2 regions of the Actinosynnema sp. CS-041913 genome follow, and region 2 is predicted to be linked to the other one. Evidence: riboswitches for the same ligand, from Rfam matches in the RefSeq annotation. Region 2 holds a riboswitch; the other holds the start of a gene.
The links. A riboswitch is a leader RNA that binds a small molecule or an ion and turns the genes downstream of it on or off. The one in region 2 is predicted to bind glycine.
Positions count from the first base shown of each region.

Region 1: linked by a shared signal. The riboswitch ahead of gcvT (glycine cleavage system aminomethyltransferase GcvT) and the one ahead of gcvP (aminomethyl-transferring glycine dehydrogenase) in region 2 are both predicted to bind glycine.

Region 1 covers NZ_CP192037.1:7,215,860-7,220,244, reverse strand. Annotated here, with positions in the region: gene ACQPZF_RS32330 (helix-turn-helix transcriptional regulator) at 153-641, shown strand; gene ACQPZF_RS32325 (hypothetical protein) at 871-1,212, shown strand; gene ACQPZF_RS32320 (DUF3817 domain-containing protein) at 1,234-1,536, shown strand; glycine riboswitch at 1,605-1,692, shown strand; glycine riboswitch at 1,694-1,782, shown strand; gene gcvT (glycine cleavage system aminomethyltransferase GcvT) at 1,888-2,988, shown strand; gene glyA (serine hydroxymethyltransferase) at 2,998-4,263, shown strand.
Region 2 covers NZ_CP192037.1:6,901,637-6,906,021, reverse strand. Annotated here, with positions in the region: gene ftsR (transcriptional regulator FtsR) at 1-183, shown strand, start outside; gene ACQPZF_RS30780 (bifunctional nuclease family protein) at 327-800, shown strand; gene ACQPZF_RS30775 (MerR family transcriptional regulator) at 1,295-1,864, shown strand; glycine riboswitch at 2,060-2,151, shown strand; gene gcvP (aminomethyl-transferring glycine dehydrogenase) at 2,305-4,385, shown strand, end outside.

The DNA.
Region 1 (4,385 bases), 310 kb from region 2:
GACGGTCAAGTCCGACCGTTGCACCGTCTGGGTGGAATGAGGGCTATAACGCCCTGGTAACAGGGTTTTTGACAATCCAGGGTCTAGCGGTTGTCGGTACCCGCTAATACGGTGCGCTGCATTGGCTGATCTTCGACCGATGAGGAGGCAGAATGGTCGAGGACTCCGGAGTCGACGAGCTGCTGCGGCAGTGGGCGGCTGAGCGCTCGGACGACGCCGAGCTGCAAGAGGTGAACCGGATCAAGGACGAGTGGCTGGCCGAGGCCCCACCGTCCGCGCCGGGAATCCCCGTGCAGCGGGCGAATGGCGGGTCACGCGGACTGGTTCGGGTCGAGTCCGCGGACCCGGCGTACGTGGCGGCGATGAGGAAGCGGGCTCCCGAGGTGCCCGAGGTCCTGCTCGCGGCCGCCGCCAGCTACTGGCAGTTGGTGGGCGACCTGTCCGAGGCGGAGCTGTGGTGGGACGCGGGTATCAGCCCGTTGGACCAACGGGCTCTCGACTACCGGGCGGCCGGGCTCACGCCCGCCGACCTGGGACGTCGACTCGGACCGATGACGGTGCTCCAGCACCTGCGTCGGGGAAGCGCGGCGGCCTGGTGTGTGGCCAGGTTGCAGCGGCAGCGCCGGGACGGCGTTGCGTGAGGTTCGGGCGTCGCGCCGTGAGGGGCGCGACGTGAGTCGGGACTAGCACCAACCGGGAGGGCGGGCTCCTACGCGAGGAGCCCCTTCCGACGAGGACCCGGTGTCGACGGAAGGCCCGGTGTCGTCCGGTGCGGTGGTCCCGCGAAGTACTCTTGAGGGCGTGTCCACCCCTCCGCCCGACTCCCAGGCGACCTCGCCGCGCGAGCGGAGCGAGCGCCATTGGGCACCGCTGGGCATCGCTGTTGTCTGTTTGGCGTCGCTGGTGGTCTGCTGCGGGCTCGCCTACTGGCAGTGGGAGCGGTTCTCCGAGGCCGGGGGCACCTTCCAGAACCTCGGGTACGTGTTCCAGTGGCCGCTGTTCGGCCTGTTCCCCGCGTTCATGGTGTGGCGGATGCGCAAGCTCGCCGCCCAGCGCAAGGCCGAGGACGCCTCCGCGGAGCCGGTGGTGGACGTCCCGGAGCAGGTCGTTACCGTGGAGCCTGTCAGGACACCCGCGCACGACGACGAGGACGACGAGCTGGCGGCCTACAACCGCTACCTCCGGGAGCTCCACGCGCGGGACCAGCGGTGAGCGAAGGCGGTCGGTAGGGCGATGAGCGGTGCGTTGGGCCGGTTCCGGTTCATGGCTTACGTGGTCGGCGTCGGCCTGCTCGGGCTCGTGGTCGCGATGTTCGTCAAGTACCTCGGCGACAACGCCGGGATGATGGCGGTCGTCGGACCCGTCCACGGCTTCCTGTACGCCATCTACCTGGTCATCACGGTCGACCTGGCGCTCAAGGCGCGCTGGTCGCTCAAGGGCACCGCGCTGGTGCTGCTGGCGGGCACCATCCCGTTCGTGTCGTTCTACGCCGAGCGCAAGGTGGTCGAGAGCGTCCGGGCGGAGCGCGCCCTGTGACCGCCTCCCGGTTGACCGCGCCTACCAGGCACAACTAGCGTCTGGCGGTACCAACTGAACACGGCCGTCGATGTCGCGCGGGAGAGTCCCCACCAGGGGCGCCGAAGGAGCAACTCCTCCCCGGAATCTCTCAGGCACAGCTACCGCCCGACGAAGGCAACTCTGAAAAGCAGGCGTCACGCCTCGCCCACGGTGCAAGCCGCGCTCTGCGCGCGGCGAAGCTCTCAGGCTCATGACAGAGGGGGAGGCTCACTCGACGAGGAGTCTCCGATGGACCGTGTCATCCTTCGTAACGGCGACCCGGCCGACCCGGCCGGTCTCGTCGCCGTGCCCGCCATCAGGGAGGACCCCGTGGAAACCCGCCGGACGCCGCTGCACGCCGAGCACGAGGCGCTGGGCGCCCAGTTCACCGACTTCGCGGGCTGGCGGATGCCGCTGCGCTACGACAGCGAGCTGGCCGAGCACCACGCCGTGCGCACTTCGGCGGGCCTGTTCGACCTGACCCACATGGGCGAGATCGTGCTGGCCGGACCCGAGGCGGGCCGCGCGCTGGACCACGCGCTGGTGGGCCACGCGTCCGCGATCGGCGTGGGCCGCGCCCGCTACACCATGATCTGCCAGGCCGACGGCGGCGTGATCGACGACCTGATCGTCTACCGGACCGGCGAGCAGGAGTACCTGGTCGTCGCGAACGCGTCCAACGCGGCCGTCGTCTTCGCGGCGCTGGTCGAGCGCGCCGCGGGCTTCGACACGACGGTGGAGGACAAGTCGGTCGACTACGCCCTGCTGGCCGTGCAGGGCCCGGCGTCGACCGAGATCCTGTCCGGGCTGACCGCGACCGACCTGGCGGCGGTGAAGTACTACGCCTCGTACCCGACCGAGGTGGCCGGCAGGCCCGCCCTGCTGGCCCGCACCGGCTACACCGGCGAGGACGGCTTCGAGCTGTTCCTGGCCCCGGCCGACGCCCCGCACGTGTGGCAGGCGCTGCTGGAGGCGGGCCGGCCGCACGACCTCAAGCCCGCCGGCCTGGGCTGCCGGGACACGCTGCGCCTGGAGGCCGGCATGCCGCTCTACGGCAACGAGCTGAGCGCCGCCCGCACGCCGTACCACGCCAACCTGGGCCGCGTCGTGAAGCTCGACAAGCCCGGTGACTTCGTCGGCCGGGACGCGCTCGCCGCCGTCGCCGAGCGGGGCGCGGACGCGAAGCTGGTGGGGCTGAAGACCTCGTCCCGCCGTGCGCCGAGGCACGGCTACCCGGTGCTGGACGCGTCCGGCACGGTGATCGGGGAGGTCACCAGCGGCGCGCTCTCGCCGACGCTGGGGTACTCCGTGGCCATGGCGTACGTGACTCCGGGCCACACCGGGCCCGGCACCGAGCTGGCCGTCGACATCCGGGGCAAGCAGGAGCCCGTGGAAGTCGTCGCGCTGCCGTTCTACAAGCGAAACTCGTAGGGAGACCACATGTCCGAGCACTTCAACACCTCCCTCGCGGAGTTCGACCCGGAGGTCGCCGAGGCGGTCGCCGCCGAGTTGGGCCGGCAGCAGGGCACGCTGGAGATGATCGCCTCGGAGAACTTCACGCCGGTGTCGGTGCTCCAGGCGCAGGGCTCGGTGCTCACCAACAAGTACGCCGAGGGCTACCCCGGCCGGCGCTACTACGGCGGGTGCGAGCACGTCGACGTCATCGAGCGGCTGGCGATCTCGCGGGTGAAGGAGCTGTTCGGCGCGGGCTTCGCCAACGTGCAGCCGCACTCCGGCGCGCAGGCCAACGCGTGCGCCATGTTCGCCCTTCTCCAGCCCGGCGACACCATCCTCGGGCTGGACCTGGCGCACGGCGGCCACCTCACGCACGGCATGCGGATCAACTTCTCCGGCAAGCTGTACCACGTCGTGCCGTACCACGTGTCCGATGTGGACGGTCGGGTGGACATGGCGGAGGTGGAGCGGCTGGCCGCCGAGCACCGGCCGAAGCTGATCGTGGCGGGCTGGTCGGCGTACCCGCGGCAGCTCGACTTCGCGGAGTTCCGCCGGATCGCCGACTCGGTGGACGCCTACCTGATGGTGGACATGGCGCACTTCGCCGGCCTGGTGGCGGCCGGGCTGCACCCGAGCCCGGTGCCGCACGCGCACGTCGTCACCACGACCACGCACAAGACGCTCGGCGGCCCGCGCGGCGGCGTGATCCTGACCAACGAGGCCGACCTGGCGAAGAAGATCAACTCGGCGGTGTTCCCCGGCCAGCAGGGCGGTCCGCTGGAGCACGTGATCGCGGGCAAGGCGGTGGCGTTCAAGCACGCCGCGTCCCCCGAGTTCGCCGACCGCCAGCGCCGCACGGTCGAGGGCGCGAAGATCCTGGCCGACCGGCTGTCCCGGCCCGACGCGGCGGCGGCCGGCGTGAAGGTGCTGACCGGCGGCACGGACGTGCACCTCGTGCTGGTCGACCTGGTGGGGTCCGAACTGGACGGCAAGCAGGCCGAGGACCGCCTGCACGAGGTCGGCATCACGGTCAACCGCAACGCGGTCCCGAACGACCCCCGCCCGCCGATGGTGACCTCGGGCCTGCGGATCGGCACGCCCGCGCTGGCCACCCGCGGCTTCGGCGCGGCGGACTTCACGGAGGTGGCGGACATCATCGCGTCCGCTCTCCAGGCGTCTCCTGACCTGTCGGATCTCCGTGCGCGGGTTGAGGTCCTGGCGGCGAAGCACCCGCTCTACCCGTCGCTGTAAGGCTTTTCGCACGACGTGATCCCCTCGGCCCAACCCCAGGCCGAGGGGATCACGTTTTCGGGGGATGGTTTTCCTTGGCGCGTCAGGAGATCACTTAGGCGGAGGGTGCGAGGTCGCGTCGA
Region 2 (4,385 bases):
GATCGCGAAGTAAGCCTCGTGGAGCAGGTGGTGGCCCCGCTGTACCGCCGGCGGGATCCCCGTGCGCGGGCCCGAGCCGACGAAGTGGTCCGCGAGTTGGCGGCGCTTTCCGTAACGCTGCACACACTCCTGGTGAAGGCCGGCCTGCGTGACGTCGCAGGTGGCCGCGTTTCGCCGCGGTGAACACGTGTCCGCATCGTGATCCGGGGATACCGGGCGGTTGCGCACAAGGCCCGCTTGGCGGGTAGCGTCGAAAGAGTAGGTGGGGGATCCTCGTTTGGAGCGGGGACGCCAGAATTTCAGCGCGCTGAGGGAGGCGAGACCCGATGAGCGAGATGCGCGTCGTGGGCGTGCGGGTGGAACTGCCCGCCAACCAGCCGATCCTGCTGCTGCGCGAAACCGAGGGCGAACGCTACCTGCCGATCTGGATCGGCTCGGTCGAGGCCACCGCGATCGCCCTCGAACAGCAGGGTGTCCGACCTGCCCGGCCGTTGACGCACGACCTGCTCAAGGACGTGATCGGGGCGCTCGGGCGGCAGCTTGAACAGGTCCGGATCACGGATCTGCAGGAGGGCACCTACTTCGCCGAGCTGGTGTTCGACGGTGATGTGCGGGTGTCCGCCCGGCCCAGCGACTCCGTGGCGCTGGCCCTGCGGATCGGGGTGCCGATCCACGCCGAGGAGTCGGTGCTGGCCGAGGCCGGGTTGATCATCCCGGACGAGCAGGAGGACGAGGTGGAGAAGTTCCGCGAGTTCCTCGACTCCGTTTCGCCGGAGGACTTCCGGGGCGCGGACACGTAGTCGGGCCGGCCCGCCTGGTGTGGCGGGTTCGCGGGTTGGGCTTCTAGAGGTCCGGAGCGGGTGCTTCGGACCTTCTGCTTGTCGTTGGGCGCGTTCGCCGCCGGCCGGGCCTCCGGGGGCTTCTCACTCACGTCGTGGGGTGGGTGAACCACGAGAGGCCGGTCGTCCAGCCGCGAGTTGGAGCGGCCCCTCGTGGTGTTGCGGTGCGTTGTGGATCTGCCCCGCGTGCCACCCCCCGGTGTCACACCTTTGGATTACACAACGTCAGCGGTGATCGGCTAAACGATCACTAAACGTCACCCGAATGGCTTACGTCGGCTGACTCTCTCTACCTTTAGTTGAGGTTGAGGTGCGACACGCTCAGCGCGTCGCGTTGACCTGCCCCCTAGGCGGACTTACCGTCGAACTCAGGTGAATTGCCACGGTGTGATTTCCGCGCCGGGCGGCTTCACGTTGGTCGCCGGCTGTCGTGGCCGGACCGAGGGGAGGCAGGCGTGGTCGAGGAAGCGCCCATCCGGGCGGGAACCGGAGAACAGGGCGAGCTGTTCCCGGACTCCTCGCTGCCGGACGAACTCGTCGGCTATCGCGGGCCCGCCGCGTGCCAGATCGCCGGCATCACCTATCGCCAGCTCGACTACTGGGCTCGCACCGGGCTGGTCAACCCGACCATAAGGAGTGCCCACGGTTCCGGCAGCCAGCGGCTCTACTCGTTCAAGGACATCCTGGTCCTGAAGGTGGTCAAGCGGCTGCTCGACACCGGGGTCTCGTTGCAGAACATCCGGGTCGCCGTCGACCACCTGCGGCAGCGGGGGGTGCAGGACCTGGCCAGGATCACGTTGTTCAGCGACGGGACGACGGTCTACGAGTGCACCTCGCCCGAGGAGGTCGTGGACCTGCTGCAAGGCGGTCAAGGGGTGTTCGGGATCGCGGTCAGCGGGGCCATGCGGGAGATCAGCGGCACGATCCACGAGTTCCCGGCCGAGCGGGCCGACGGGCTGGAGGTCGACGAGGCGCCGGGGAACGACGAGCTGTCCCGGCGGCGGCGCACGCGGGCGATCGGTTGAGCGGAGCGGTGTCCGCGGCGCCGGTTCCCGGGTGAGCGGGCGGGCCGGTTGTGCCTCCGCGGGGCGGGCCGGTCGAGCGGGGCCGGTCGAGCGTGAGCAGGGCAGGCCGTCGAGCGTGAGCGGGCCGGTTGAGATCCGTGTCGCGTCCGTGAGTGTGTCGCGCGGCCTGCCGGGTACCATTCGCGGGTAGTCGATTTATCCCGTGCGGGAGAGTCCGAGCCGCGGCTCGGCGCCGAAGGAGCAAATCCTCCCCGGAACCTCTCAGGCGCAAGGACCGCGCGGGTGAGACGCCTCTGGAAAGCGGGTCGGGCGACCGACCCCGCCGACGGTGCAAGCCTGGTCCGCGAGGGCCTCGTGAAGCTCTCAGGCGCCCGGTTCGGGCGGAAGACAGAGGGGGAGGGCAACGGCAGAAGTGTGCCCGTAGCCCCGGAGGCGTAGCTATGACGCAGGACCGCATCCCCCTCGCCGCTCTTGAGCACGGCACCCCCTTCGCCGACCGGCACGTCGGTCCGCGGCCCGCCGAGCTGGCCCGCATCCTCGACGTCATCGGCGTCGGCTCGCTGGAGGAACTGGCCCAGCGCGCGGTGCCGCCGTCGATCCGCGAGCGGGACCTGGTGCTCGACCTGCCCGCGCCGGCCACCGAGACCGAGGCGCTCGCCGAGCTGCGTGCCCTCGCGGGCCGGAACAGGCCGCTCAAGCAGATGATCGGCCTCGGCTACTACGGCACCATCACGCCGCCGGTCATCCGCCGCAACGTGCTGGAGAGCCCCGCCTGGTACACCGCGTACACGCCCTACCAGCCGGAGATCTCGCAGGGGCGGCTCGAAGCGCTGCTGAACTTCCAGACCGCGGTGGCCGACCTGACCGGCCTGCCGCTGGCCAACTCGTCGATGCTGGACGAGTCGACCGCCGCCGCCGAGGCGATGACGCTGGTCCGCCGGGCGGGTCGGAGCAAGTCGAACCGGTTCGTGGTGGACGCCGACACGCTCCCCCAGACGCTGGCCGTGATCGAGACCCGGGCCGAGCCGCTGGGCATCGAGATCGTGACCGCCGACCTGTCCCAGGGGCTGGAGGGGTTGGGGCTCGGGGGCGACTTCTTCGGCGTGCTGCTGTCCTACCCCGGCGCGTCCGGTGTGGTGCGCGACCAGCAGGCGCTGATCGGGGAGATCCACGCGGCCGGCGGGCACGCCGTCGTCGTGGCCGACCTGCTGGCGCTGACGCTGCTGCGCCCGCCGGGCGAGATCGGCGCGGACGTCGTCGTCGGCACGACCCAGCGGTTCGGGGTGCCGGTCGGGTTCGGCGGGCCGCACGCCGGCTACCTGGCCGTCCGGCAGGGGCTGGAGCGGCAGCTACCGGGGCGGCTGGTCGGCGTGTCCGTGGACGCGGACGGGTCGCTCGCCTACCGGCTCGCGCTGCAGACGCGCGAGCAGCACATCCGCCGGGAGAAGGCGACCAGCAACATCTGCACGGCCCAGGTGCTGCTCGCCGTGATCGCCTCCATGTACGCGGTCTACCACGGCCCGGAGGGGCTGAAGGCGATCGCGACGCGGGCGCACCGGATGGCGACCGTGCTGGCCGCCGGGCTGTGCGAGGGCGGGATCGAAGTCGTGCACGGCGAGTTCTTCGACACCGTCCAGGCCCGCGTCGAGGGGCGTGCGGCCGAGGTCGTCGCCACCGCCCGCGACCTGGGCGTGAACCTGTGGCAGGTGGACGCCGACACGGTGTCCGTCGCCTGCGACGAGACCACCACCCGCGAGGATTTGTCCGCGGTGTGGAAGGCGTTCGGCGTCACGGTGGCCGACGTCGACGGCCTGGACGCGGACACCGCCGACGGCATCCCCGCCGACCTGCGCCGCACCACGGACTACCTGACCCACCCGGTGTTCCACGCGCACCGCTCCGAGACCGCCCTGCTGCGCTACCTGCGGCAGCTCTCGGACAAGGACGTGGCGCTGGACCGCAGCATGATCCCGCTCGGCTCGTGCACCATGAAGCTCAACGCCACCGCCGAGATGGAGCCGGTCACCTGGCCGGAGTTCGCCGAGCTGCACCCGTTCGCGCCCGCCGAGGACGCCGCCGGCCTGCTGTCCGTGATCAAGGACCTGGAGACCTGGCTGGCCGAGCTGACCGGCTACGACGCGGTGTCGTTGCAGCCCAACGCGGGCAGCCAGGGCGAGTTCGCGGGCCTGCTGGCCATCCGCGCCTACCACCGCTCGCAGGGCGCCGCGCACCGCGACGTGTGCCTGATCCCGTCGTCCGCGCACGGCACCAACGCCGCGTCGGCCGTCATGGCGGGTATGCGCGTCGTCGTGGTGAAGTGCGACGACAAGGGCAACATCGACCTGGACCACCTGCGCACGACGGCCGAGGAGCACCGCGACGACCTCGCCGCGATCATGATCACCTACCCGTCGACGCACGGCGTGTACGAGGACACCGTGCGCGAGGTGTGCGGCGTGGTGCACGACGCGGGCGGCCAGGTGTACGTCGACGGCGCGAACCTCAACGCGCTGATCGGCCT